Regions from separate parts of the Streptomyces sp. NPDC052721 genome, predicted to be linked through region 2. Evidence: riboswitches for the same ligand, from Rfam matches in the RefSeq annotation. Region 2 holds a riboswitch; each other region holds the start of a gene.
The links. Region 2 has a riboswitch for thiamine pyrophosphate ahead of AB0L21_RS37445 (thiamine ABC transporter substrate-binding protein). Riboswitches for the same ligand answer to the same signal wherever they lie in the genome.

Region 1 (4,212 bases), on a different contig from region 2:
CGGCTGCAGGCGGAGATCGGGCGGCATCTGGGGTCCCTCGCGCTGTCTATCAGTATCTGAAAACTTACTGCTTGTGATCTCTCGTGTACTTTCAGCAAGATTTGACCACGGTCAGAGGGATCAATCCCGGCCAGTCGATGTCATATGACGGGATAGGCAATGCGCGAGTCCGTACAGGCAGAAGTCATGATGAGCTTTCTCGTGTCGGAGGAGCTCTCCTTCCGCATCCCGGTGGAGTTGCGCTACGAGACCTGTGATCCGTATGCCGTACGCCTCACCTTTCATCTTCCCGGCGATGCCCCGGTGACCTGGGCTTTCGGGCGGGAGCTGCTGGTCGACGGGGTCGGCCGTCCGTGCGGGGAGGGGGATGTGCACATCGCCCCCGTCGATTCCGAGGTGCTGGGTGAGGTGCTGATCCGGCTTCAGGTCGGTGGCGACCAGGCCCTGTTCCGCTCGTCGGCGCCACCGCTCGTGGCCTTCCTCGACCGTACGGACAAGCTCGTGCCGCTCGGCCAGGAGGGTGCGCTCGCCGATTTCGACGCTCATCTCGACGAGGCCCTGGACCGCATCCTGGCCGAGGAACAGAGCGCCGGCTGAAGCGTTACGGCAAGGGTGGCGGGGTGATCCGCCGTGGCCGCGCCGGACGGTGCAGGAACGCTTCTGCGGCGGGGGCCCGTTCCGGCGGGCCCTCCTCTCCGCGATGCCCACCTCACCGCGGGGCTGACCGCTTCCGGCGGTCAGCCCTCGTGCGTCACCGCTTCCGGCGTCGGCCCCGGCCGCCGCGTGCCGGTGCGAGCTGTGCCCCGGCGGGCGCCGGGGCATCGGGTCCGGGCCGGTCGGCCGACACGACGAGCGCGGCCAGCGCGGTGGTGACCGGGACCGAGGCGACCAGACCGATCGAGCCCACCAGCGTGCGCACGATCTCCTCGGCCACCAGCTCGCTGTTGGCCACGGTGCCTACGCTGCTCTGAGCGATGGAGAACAGCAGCAGCAACGGGAGTGCGGCACCGGCGTAGGCGAGCACGAGGGTGTTGACCACGGACGCGATATGGTCCCGGCCGATGCGGATGCCCGCCCGGTACAGCCCGCGCCAGCCCATCGACGGGTTGGCCTCGTGCAGCTCCCAGACGGCCGAGGTCTGTGTCACCGTCACGTCGTCCAGGACGCCGAGCGAACCGATGATGACGCCGGCCAGCAGCAGGCCACTCATGTCGATCGACGGATACAGGCCGTGGATCAGGCCGGTGTTGTCGTCCGTGTTGCCGGTCAGCGCGGCCCAGCCGATGAACAGTGAGCCGAGCACGCCGATCAGCGAGAGCGAGATCAGCGTGCCGAGCACGGCCACCGACGTACGCGCCGACAGACCATGGCACATGTACAGGGCGATCAGCATGATGGCACTCGACCCCACCACGGCCACCAGCAGCGGGTTCGCCCCCTCCAGGATCGCCGGCAGGATGAACAGCGTCAGCACGAGGAAACTCACGGCCAGTGCGACCAGCGCCATGACACCGCGCAGCCGGCCCACCACCACGACGGCCACCGCGAAGATCCCCGCGAGCAGGGCCATGGGGAACTTCCGGTTCACATCGGTGACCGAGTACTGCAGGTCCTTGGGGGCCGAGGGCTCGTAGGCGACCACGACCTTCTCGCCCTGGTGCAGTTGCCGCGACTGATCCGGCTGCACGATCTCCGTGAAGGTACGGCCCTCGTCCTTGCCCGTGTCGACCCGGATGGTGGCCTTCTTGCAGGTTCCGTTGGCCTCCGCCTCCGCGGACGTGCCCTCGGCGGTGGAGATGTCGCCGGTCGGTGTGCTGCCGGACGCGTTCACCGACTTGCAGCTGACCTCGACGACCCGGGTGACCGTGGCCTGCTGGGTCTGCCGGTCGAAGCCGACGCCGGTGCGCTTGTGGGAGGGGGCTTGCCCGGGCCAGAGCACCACGAGGCCGACCAGGACCGCCGCGGTGAAGGGGACCAGGATCGCCGCGATGACCTTGCGCAGGTGCTGGGAGACGGGCGCGGCGGGGCCGTGGCTGTGGCCGTGCGAGTGGCCACTGCCTTGTGAGTGACCGTGGCCGCGTGGACCGTGGCCGTGTCCGTCGCCCTGTTCCGGGCCGTCTCGGCGGGGCGGCTCGGGCGGCTGGTAGGGGTACTGCTCCATCCTGGTCACCGCCCGATCATCGCAAGAACGGCGGGGGCCCACTGTTCACCGCGCCACACATGACGCTAGCGTGGAGGCACCTTTGCACACGCGGGAGCTCGGAGCACCGGGCTGAGAGGGCGCTGACCTCCGTACACGCGATGTTTCACGTGGAACAAGAGGTGTTCCACAGGAAATGTCGGCAGACGGAAACCGCTGCGTCGACCGCCGAACCTGTTACCGGGTAATGCCGGCGTAGGGAGTAGGTCTCATGGCCAACAAGGACGCACGCACGCCTGCCTCCGTCCAGGACGAGAAGTCCCAGGAGGCCGGGAAGTCCATCGGCTGGCACAAGGCGTACGTCGAGGGCTCGCGCCCCGACCTGCGTGTGCCGGTCCGTCAGGTGCACCTCACGAACGGGCAGTCGGTCACGCTGTACGACACGTCAGGCCCGTACACCGATCCACTCGTCGACACGGACGTCCGCCGTGGCCTGCCGCCGCTGCGGGAGAACTGGATCATCGCCCGCGGCGACACCGAGGAGTACGCGGGCCGTCCGGTCCGTCCCGAGGACGACGGGATCAAGCACACCTCGCCGCGCGGCGGGCTGCGGAACCTGGACGCGGTCTTCCCCGGACGCCCGCGTCAGCCGCGGCGGGGTCGCAGCGGCCAGGCGGTGACCCAGCTCGCGTACGCCCGCCGTGGCGAGATCACGCCGGAGATGGAGTTCGTGGCCCTCCGGGAGAACGTCTCGCCCGAGGTGGTCCGCGAGGAGATCGCGGCGGGCCGGGCCGTGCTGCCGGCCAACGTCAACCACCCGGAGATCGAGCCGATGATCATCGGCAAGCGGTTCCTGGTGAAGGTGAACGCCAACATCGGCAACTCCGCGGTGACGTCCTCCATCGAGGAGGAGGTCGAGAAGATGACCTGGGCGACCCGCTGGGGCGCCGACACGGTCATGGACCTGTCCACCGGCCGCAACATCCACACCACGCGCGAGTGGGTGCTGCGCAACTCCCCCGTCCCCATCGGCACCGTGCCGCTCTACCAGGCCCTGGAGAAGGTCGACGGCAAGGCCGAGGAACTGACCTGGGAGATCTACAAGGACACCGTCATCGAGCAGGCCGAGCAGGGCGTGGACTACATGACGGTCCACGCAGGCGTCCGGCTGCCGTATGTCCCGCTCACCGCCAACCGCAAGACCGGCATCGTCTCGCGCGGCGGTTCGATCATGGCCGCGTGGTGCCTGGCGCACCACAAGGAATCGTTCCTGTACGAGAACTTCGAGGAGCTGTGCGAGATCCTCGCCGCCTATGACGTCACGTACTCGCTGGGCGACGGCCTGCGGCCGGGTTCGATCGCGGACGCCAACGACGAGGCGCAGTTCGCGGAGTTGAGGACGCTCGGGGAACTCAACCGGATCGCCAAGCGTTTCCACGTACAGACCATGATCGAGGGTCCGGGACACGTCCCGATGCACAAGATCAAGGAGAACATCGACCTTCAGCAGGAGATCTGCGATGAAGCCCCGTTCTATACGCTCGGCCCGCTGACCACGGACGTCGCGCCGGCGTACGACCACATCACCTCCGGCATCGGCGCCGCGATGATCGCCTGGTGGGGCACGGCGATGCTCTGCTACGTCACGCCCAAGGAGCACCTGGGCCTGCCCAACCGGGACGACGTCAAGACCGGCGTCATCACCTACAAGATCGCCGCACACGCGGCGGACCTCGCCAAGGGGCATCCCGGCGCGCAGGAGTGGGACGACGCACTGTCCGACGCCCGCTTCGAGTTCCGGTGGGAGGACCAGTTCAACCTCGCGCTGGACCCGGACACGGCACGGGAGTTCCACGACGAGACCCTGCCGGCCGAGCCTGCCAAGACGGCCCACTTCTGCTCGATGTGCGGCCCGAAGTTCTGCAGCATGAAGATCTCGCAGGACATCCGGCGTGAGCACGGTGGCAGCCGGACCGAGATCGAGGAGGGCATGGCACAGAAGTCGAAGGAGTTCGCGGCCGCCGGCAACCGGGTGTACCTGCCGATCGCCGACTGAGCGCCACACGCTGAAG
Region 2 (4,212 bases):
GCGCGAGCTGGGGGAAGCCGTGCGAGACGTGCGCGGGTACGAGTACGCGGTGATCAACAATCACGCACTCTTCCCGTTCCGGTACGCGGACAGGCCGAGGCCCCTGGACCGAGCCCGATTGCCCGCCAATGCGTCGCCCACTCGGCACCGGCTGTTCCGGGCGCACGGGCCGCAGCCCCCGGCAGGCCTGTTCGACGTCGATGAGGACTTGGCGACCGAGGAGTACCTGGGGCTTCACGAAGCGTTCGAGGAACTGGGAGCTTCCACCAGGTTGGTCTGTGTGTTCTTCACGGCCGACGCGGAAAACGGCATCCATGCCATCCACTGGGGGGACGCCCACCTCGAACCCGACCGCACCTTCACATGGCCCTACAGGGAACAGCTCCCGGTCGCTCCCGTGCAGTTGGAGTGACGGGCGGTGGCACCGCTGCCTGCACACGGCCGGTCGGACGCTGACTGAGTCCTGGGCCGTCCCTGGGCCGTCCGAGGCCGACCAACGCTGACAGCCGGCACCCGCGGGTGACCACCCCCACCCCGCTCTGGCCTGGGGCCCCGGAGATGATCTGCGACACTGGAACCACCATGCCCAAGCCCGGAGAACTCACTTTCGTCGCGCCGCGCGGAGCCAAGAAGCCGCCGCGGCATCTCGCCGACCTCACGCCCGCCGAGCGCAAGGACGCGGTGGCCGGGATCGGTGAGAAGCCGTTCCGTGCCAAGCAGCTCTCGCAGCACTACTTCGCGCGGTACGCGCACGATCCGGAGCAGTGGACCGACATTCCCGCCGGTTCCCGCGCCAAGCTCCAGGAAGCGCTGTTCCCGGAGCTGATGACCGTCGTCCGGCATCTGTCCACCGACCAGGGGACCACGCGCAAGACGCTGTGGCGGCTGTTCGACGGGACGCTGGTCGAGTCCGTGCTCATGCGGTACCCGGACCGGGTCACCATGTGCATCAGCTCGCAGGCCGGGTGCGGTATGAACTGCCCGTTCTGCGCGACCGGGCAGGCGGGGCTGGACCGGAACCTGTCCACCGCGGAGATCGTCCACCAGATCGTGGACGGGATGCGGGCGCTGCGGGACGGGGAGGTGCCCGGTGGGCCCGCGCGGCTGTCCAACATCGTCTTCATGGGGATGGGCGAGCCCCTCGCCAACTACAAGCGGGTCGTCGGCGCCATCCGGGCGCTCACCGACCCGGCCCCGGACGGGCTCGGTCTCTCGCAGCGCGGGATCACCGTCTCCACCGTCGGGCTCGTGCCGGCCATCCACCGGTTCGCCGACGAGGGCTTCAAGTGCCGGCTCGCGATCTCCCTGCACGCCCCCGACGACGAGCTGCGCGACACCCTGGTCCCCGTGAACACGCGGTGGAAGGTGCGCGAGGTGCTGGACGCCGGCTTCGAGTACACCGAGAAGTCCGGGCGCCGGCTGTCCATCGAGTACGCGCTCATCCGCGACATCAACGACCAGGCGTGGCGGGGGGACAGGCTCGGGCGGCTGCTGAAGGGCAGGCCCGTGCACGTCAACCTCATCCCCCTGAACCCGACGCCGGGGTCGAAGTGGACCGCGTCGCGGCCGGAGGACGAGAAGGCGTTCGTGGAGGCCATCGCCGCGCACGGCGTGCCCGTCACCGTCCGGGACACCCGTGGACAGGAGATCGACGGGGCCTGCGGTCAGCTCGCGGCCACCGAGCGGTAATCTGACCCCGTCCACATATCTTCATATTCCGACAGGGGAGCGCCACAGCGCTGAGAGTGCGGCAACCGGGCCGCAGACCCTCTGAACCTCGCCCAGGTCATTCTGGGTAGGAAGTTCGGTCATCACTCAAGCTGTTGCGCCCTGCCCGGGCCTCCCCAGCGGAGCCCGGGCAGGGCCGCGTCTCTTCCTGGCCAACTCCAGGAGGACATCCAGTGCACAACAAGACCCTCGTGGCCGTCGCGGTCGGGCTCGGCCTGATCACACTGTCGGCGTGCGGCTCGACGGACACGAAGAGCGGCACGGACTCCAAGACGGTCACCCTGGTCAGCCACAACTCGTGGGCCGTCTCGAAGAAGGTCCTCAAGGACTTCGAGAAGCAGTCCGGGTACAAGGTCAGGGTCCTCGAGGACGGCGACGCCGGGCAGGCCGTCAACAAGGCGATCCTGACCAAGGACAACCCGCAGGGCGACGTCTTCTTCGGCGTCGACAACACCCTGCTCTCCCGCGCCCTCGACAACGGCCTCTTCCAGCCGTACACCGCCAAGGGCCTGGACAAGGTCGGCGCCGCCTACCAGCTCGACAAGGACAAGCACCGGGTCACGCCGATCGACTACGGCGACATCTGCGTCAACTACGACAAGGCGTACTTCAGCGAGCACAGGCTGACCCCGCCGCAGTCCTTCGCCGACCTGGCCAAGCCGCAGTACAAGAACCTCCTGGTCACGGAGAACGCCGCCACGTCCTCGCCCGGTCTCGGCTTCCTGCTCGGCAGCGCCGCGCAGTTCGGCGACGGGGGATGGCAGGACTACTGGAAGAAGCTCAAGGCCAACGGCGTGAAGGTCGTCGACGGCTGGGACCAGGCCTACTACGAGGAGTTCTCGGGCTCGTCGCAGGGGAAGAAGGCGGGCGGCGACCGGCCGCTCGTGGTGTCGTACGCCTCCTCGCCGCCCGCCGAGGTGATCTACGCCAAGAAGCGGCCCGCCACCGCCCCGACCGGCGTCGCGACCGGCACCTGCTTCCGGCAGACCGAGTTCGCCGGGCTGCTGAGCAACGCGAAGAACCCCAAGGGCGCCAAGGCCTTCATCGACTTCCTGGTCTCCAAGGAGTTCCAGGAGGACATGCCGCTGAACATGTTCGTCTACCCGGTGCTGCAGGGCGCCGAGGTCCCCGCCGAGTTCACCGAGTACGGGCCGGCCGCCAAGGACCCCGAGACCATGGCCCCCGGCAAGATCGCCGCCAACCGTGATCAGTGGGTCAAGTCGTGGACCTCGCTCGTACTGAAGTAGCGACCCGCAAGCGCCGTAGGGGGAACGCGGCGCGGCTCGGCCTCATGGCCCTGCCCGTCGCGTTCTTCGCGCTGTTCTTCGCCTGGCCCGTCACCGCGATCGTCGCGCGCGGGCTGAAGACGGACGGCGCCTGGCACCTCGGGCGGATCGCGGACGTCGTCACCCAGCCGGACATCCGGCACGTGCTGTGGTTCACCACCTGGCAGGCGCTCGCCTCCACCGCGCTCACCCTGCTGCTCGCCCTGCCCGCAGGCTACGTCTTCGCCCGCCTCGACTTCCCGGGCAAGCAGCTGCTGCGCGCAGTCGTCACCGTCCCGTTCGTGCTGCCGACCGTCGTCGCGGGCAGCGCCTTCCTGGCGCTGGCCGGCCGGGGCGGGCTGCTGGACGAGCTGTGGGGGGTACGGCTGGACACCACGGTGTGGGCGATCCTGCTGGCCCACGTCTTCTTCAACTTCGCGGTCGTCGTCCGGACGGTCGGCGGGCTGTGGGCGCAGCTCGACCCCCGGCAGGAGCAGGCCGCGCGGATGCTGGGCGCCTCCCCGCTGACGGCCTGGCGGAAGGTCACCCTCCCCGCGCTCGCGCCCGCCGTGGCCGCAGCCGCCCTGATGGTGTTCCTGTTCACCTTCACCTCCTTCGGTGTGGTGCAGATCCTCGGCGGCCCCGCCTTCTCCACCCTCGAAGTGGAGATCTACCGGCAGACCTCAGAGGTCTTCGACCTGTCCACGGCCGCCGTCCTCACCCTGGTCCAGTTCGCGGCCGTCGGCGCGGTCCTCGCCGTGCACGCCTGGACGGTACGGCGCCGGGAGAGCGCCCTCAGGCTCGTGGACCCGGACACGACCGTCCGGCGCCCGCGCGGCGCCGGCCAGTGGGCGCTGCTCGCCGGTGTCCTCGTCACCATCGCCCTGCTGCTGGTCCTGCCGCTCGCCGTCCTCGTCCGCCGTTCCCTGGACGCGCCCGGCCTCGGCTACTACCGGGCGCTGACCCACGCGGACGGCGGTACGTTCCTGGTGGCGCCCGTGCACGCGGTGTGGACCTCGCTGGAGTACGCGGTCGCGGCCACCGCCATCGCCGTGGTGATCGGCGGTCTCGCCGCCGGCGCGCTGGCCCGGCGGGACGCGGGACGGCTGGTACGGGGCTTCGACGCCCTGCTCATGCTGCCGCTCGGCGTCTCCGCCGTGACCGTCGGCTTCGGCTTCCTGATCGCGCTCGACAAGCCGCCGCTGGACCTGCGTCAGTC
Region 3 (4,212 bases), on a different contig from region 2:
GCGATTCTCGCTCAGGGCCTGCGCGGGGGTGCCGGGGAGGGTCGGGTCGGGGGTGAAGAGCCACTCGATCATCTCTTCGACCGTGAAGCCGTCGTCCCGCAGGAGCGTCAGGGTCCCGGACAGGCCCTTGACGACCTTGTCCCCGTCGATGAAGGCGGCGGGGACGTGCAGCGCCCTGTTCTCACCACGGCGTACGGCGATGAGCTGGCCCTCCTTGACCAGCTGCCGGACACGCGTCACCTCGACACCGAGCATGTCGGCGATGTCGGGCAGGGTGAGCCAGGCGGGGACGAGAGCATCGATCTTTGCGTCAATCTCGGTCACGCTTCCTAGCCTGCCATCCCCCACTGACAGTCGGAAGTCAGGCAGGTCCAGGCGGGGAGGGTGTGCTACTCGGCCGTGGCGTTCTTCAGTGGCCGCGCCGGGTCGGTCAGCGCCCCGGGATCCATCCGCCGGCCCGCCTCGATCAGGCGGCGGCCCTGGGCCAGGTCGCGGGGGCGGCCGACGGCCAGGAGGGCCACCAGGCGGTTCTCGCGGAGCCAGCAGACCGTCCAGGAGGGGCCTGCCGGGTCGCCGCGCCAGACCAGGCGGTCGGCCGCGGCGTGGTGGCCGGCGTACTGGACGAAGCGGCCGAACTGCTCGGACCAGAAGTACGGCACCGGGTCGTAGACCGCCGGGGTCTCGCCGAGGATGTTCGCGGCGACCGTGCGCGGACCCTGCAGGGCGTTGTCCCAGTGGTGGACGAGGAGCCGTTCGCCGTACCGGGCCGACGGGAAGGAGGCGCAGTCGCCGACCGCGTACACGTCCGGCACGGAGGTGCGCAGACGGTCGTCGGTGCGGACCTCGCCGTGTACGCCCAGCTCGATGCCGGAGCCGGCCAGCCAGCCGGTGGCGGGGCGGGCACCGATGCCGACGACGACGGCGCCCGCGGGCAGCCGGGTGCCGTCGGCCAGCACCACCTCGCCGGGCTCGACGCGCTCCACGCGCGCGTGGGTGCGCAGCTCCGCGCCGGCCTCGGCGTACCAGGCGGCCATGGGCGCGGCGACCTCGGCGGGCAGGGCGCCGGCGAGCGGCTGGCCGGCGGCCTCCACGACGGTCACCGCGCAGCCGGCCTCGCGGGCGGCGGTGGCGAACTCGGCGCCGATCCAGCCGGCGCCCACGACCACGATGTCGTGCTGCCGGGCGAGCACGGGGCGCAGCCGTTCGGCGTCGTCCAGGGTGCGCAGCAGATGCACGCCGGGCACGCCCTCGGCGCCGGGCAGCCGGACCGGTTCGGCGCCGGTGGCGAGGACCAGGACGTCGTACGGCACCGGGCCCGTCTCGGTGTCCAGCTCGTGCTCGGCGGGGCGCACGCCGTACACCTCGCAGCCGAGCCGCAGCCCGACCCCGAGGGACTCGAAGTCCACCTCGAAGGCGGAGTCCTCGGCCTTGCCGAGCAGCACCGCCTTCGACAGCGGCGGCCGGTCGTACGGCTGGTGCGGCTCGGCGCCGATGATGGTCACTTCGCCCCGGAAACCCTGCTCCCGCAGGGCGACCGCGGTCTGCACCCCGGCCATGCCCGCGCCGACGACGACCACGCGCCGCCCCGGTGCCGTGCCCTCTTGCGCTGTCTGCTCGCTCACCCGATCACCATAGACAATTGACGATCCGTCAGTCAGGGGGCGTGCTCGGTGACCTGCTCCACCACGCTCGTACCGGAGCCGGCCTGGGACTCCCACTCCCAGGTCTCGTCCAGGCGCACCCGCCCGTCCGGCAGCTCGACGACCGTGGACACGCAGTGCCCCGAGGAGGTCGTCCCGTCGGTCTTGAGCTGCACGTACCGGAAGTCCAGCCGGTCGCCCTCGCGGGTGCCGACCAGATGGCCGCGCACGACGTCACCGCCCGCGTACTCGGCCCAGATCTCGCCGTCCTTCTCGTGGTACGCGAACCGCGTGCGGGTACCCACCTGACCTGGGGCTTGGTCCGCCACGGGGGCGAGGATCAGTCCGTCGAGCGACCGGGCCATGGAACGGGGCTCCCTTACGGGTGAGGAGGGCGGCGGGCTAGGGTTGCCACCGTACAAGCACTCGCGGGAGCCCGGACGCACCGGGCTGAGAGGGAGGCTGGCGGCCTCCGACCGTACGAACCTGATCCGGGTCATGCCGGCGAAGGGAGGGGCTGGACGCCCATGTCGTCACGTACGTCCGACGTCCTCGTCATCGGGGGCGGAGTCATCGGCCTGGTCACGGCCTGGCGCGCGGCGCAGCGCGGGCTCGCCACGGCCGTCGTGGACCCCGAACCCGGCGGCGGGGCCGCGCGGGTCGCGGCCGGGATGCTGGCCGCGGTCACCGAACTGCACTACGGCGAGGAGACCCTGCTCGCCCTGAACCTGGAATCGGCCCGCCGCTACCCCGCCTTCGCGGCCGAGCTGACCGAACTGACCGGCCGTGACCTCGGCTACCGCCGCTGCGGCACCCTCGCCGTCGCCCTGGACGCCGACGACCGTGCCCACCTGCGCGAACTGCACGCGCTCCAGCAGCGTTCGGGCCTCGCCTCGGAGTGGCTGTCGGGGCGGGAGTGCCGGCGCCTGGAGCCGATGCTGGCGCCGGGGGTGCGGGGCGGGCTGCGGGTCGACGGCGACCACCAGATCGACCCGCGCCGGCTGGCGGCGGCCCTGGTGGCCGCGTGCGAGCGGGCCGGTGTGGTGTTCCACCGGGCGTGGGCGCAGCGGCTGGACGTGGTACGGGACCGGGCCACCGGGGTCACCACGGCGGACGGCGCCGCTCTGCGCGCGGACCAGGTGGTGCTCGCGGCCGGCAGCCTGAGCGGGCGTCTCGCGGGGGTGCCGGACGAGCTGCTGCCCGCGGTGCGGCCGGTGAAGGGGCAGGTGCTGCGGCTGACCGTGCCGCGCCGGTACGCGCCGTTCCTCAGCCGGACCGTGCGGGCCGTGGTGCGGGGCAGCCAGGTCTATCTGGTGCCCCGGGAGAACGGCGAACTGGTCGTCGGCGCCACCAGCGAGGAGCTGGGCTGGGACACGACGGTCACCGCCGGGGGCGTGTACGAACTGCTGCGCGACGCGCACGAGCTGGTGCCCGGCATCACCGAGCTGCCGCTCACCGAGACCCGGGCCGGGCTGCGCCCCGGCTCCCCGGACAACGCGCCGCTGCTCGGCCCGTCCGGGCTGGCCGGGCTGCTGCTGGCCACCGGGCACTACCGCAACGGCGTGCTGCTCACGCCGGTCACCGGGGACGTGCTGGCGCACGCCCTGGTCACCGGTGAGCTTCCCGAGGAGGCCCGTCCGTTCACGCCGCGGCGCTTCGGCACCGCGCCCGGGGAAGACACCGCGCCCATGGAGACGATGGAAGAGCTGGAGCAGCCCGCATGAACGGCCCGGTCATGATTTCCGTCAACGGGGAGCGCCGGGAGATCGCCCCGGGCACCGCCCTCGACACCCTCGTGCGGACCCTCACCGCCGCCCCGCGCGGGGTGGCCGCCGCCGTCAACGAGACCGTCGTCCCGCGCGCGCAGTGGGCGACGACCGCCCTCGCCGACGGCGACCGGGTCGAAGTCCTCACCGCCGTGCAGGGAGGCTGAGCCATGGCCGACGATCCCCTGGTCCTCGGTGACCTGACCTTCTCCTCCCGGCTGATCATGGGCACGGGCGGGGCGCCGAGCCTGGACGTGCTGGAGCGGGCGCTGGTCGCCTCCGGTACGGAACTCACCACGGTCGCGATGCGCCGGGTGGACCCCTCCGTGCACGGCTCGGTGCTGTCGGTGCTGGAGAAGCTCGGCATCCGGGTGCTGCCGAACACGGCCGGCTGTTTCACCGCCGGCGAGGCCGTGCTGACCGCCCGGCTGGCCCGGGAGGCGCTGGGCACGGACCTGGTGAAGCTGGAGGTCATCGCCGACGAGCGGACGCTGCTGCCGGATCCGGTGGAGCTGCTGGAGGCGGCGGAGACGCTGGTCGACGACGGGTTCACGGTGCTGCCGTACACGAACGACGATCCGGTGCTCGCGCGCAAGCTTCAGGACGTGGGGTGCGCCGCGGTCATGCCGCTGGGGTCGCCGATCGGGTCCGGGCTGGGGATCCGCAACCCCCACAACTTCCAGCTGATCGTGGAGCACGCGCGTGTGCCGGTGATTCTCGACGCCGGGGCCGGTACGGCGTCGGACGTGGCGCTGGCGATGGAGCTGGGGTGTGCGGGGGTGATGCTCGCCTCCGCGGTGACCCGG

Region 1: another riboswitch for thiamine pyrophosphate. It lies ahead of thiC (phosphomethylpyrimidine synthase ThiC); the one in region 2 lies ahead of AB0L21_RS37445 (thiamine ABC transporter substrate-binding protein).
Region 3: another riboswitch for thiamine pyrophosphate. It lies ahead of thiO (glycine oxidase ThiO); the one in region 2 lies ahead of AB0L21_RS37445 (thiamine ABC transporter substrate-binding protein).

Annotation. Positions count from the first base shown of each region.
Region 1 covers NZ_JBFATL010000006.1:169,643-173,854, forward strand. Annotated here, with positions in the region: gene AB0L21_RS08880 (IclR family transcriptional regulator C-terminal domain-containing protein) at 1-60, shown strand, start outside; gene AB0L21_RS08885 (SsgA family sporulation/cell division regulator) at 160-597, shown strand; gene AB0L21_RS08890 (YibE/F family protein) at 752-2,170, opposite strand; TPP riboswitch at 2,242-2,419, shown strand; gene thiC (phosphomethylpyrimidine synthase ThiC) at 2,412-4,196, shown strand.
Region 2 covers NZ_JBFATL010000066.1:21,316-25,527, reverse strand. Annotated here, with positions in the region: gene AB0L21_RS37455 (hypothetical protein) at 1-412, shown strand, start outside; gene rlmN (23S rRNA (adenine(2503)-C(2))-methyltransferase RlmN) at 583-1,689, shown strand; TPP riboswitch at 1,713-1,820, shown strand; gene AB0L21_RS37445 (thiamine ABC transporter substrate-binding protein) at 1,902-2,975, shown strand; gene AB0L21_RS37440 (iron ABC transporter permease) at 3,020-4,212, shown strand, end outside.
Region 3 covers NZ_JBFATL010000001.1:44,931-49,142, reverse strand. Annotated here, with positions in the region: gene AB0L21_RS00245 (Rv2175c family DNA-binding protein) at 1-324, opposite strand, end outside; gene AB0L21_RS00240 (FAD-dependent oxidoreductase) at 390-1,622, opposite strand; gene AB0L21_RS00235 (hypothetical protein) at 1,655-2,005, opposite strand; TPP riboswitch at 2,059-2,170, shown strand; gene thiO (glycine oxidase ThiO) at 2,168-3,364, shown strand; gene thiS (sulfur carrier protein ThiS) at 3,361-3,573, shown strand; gene AB0L21_RS00220 (thiazole synthase) at 3,577-4,212, shown strand, end outside.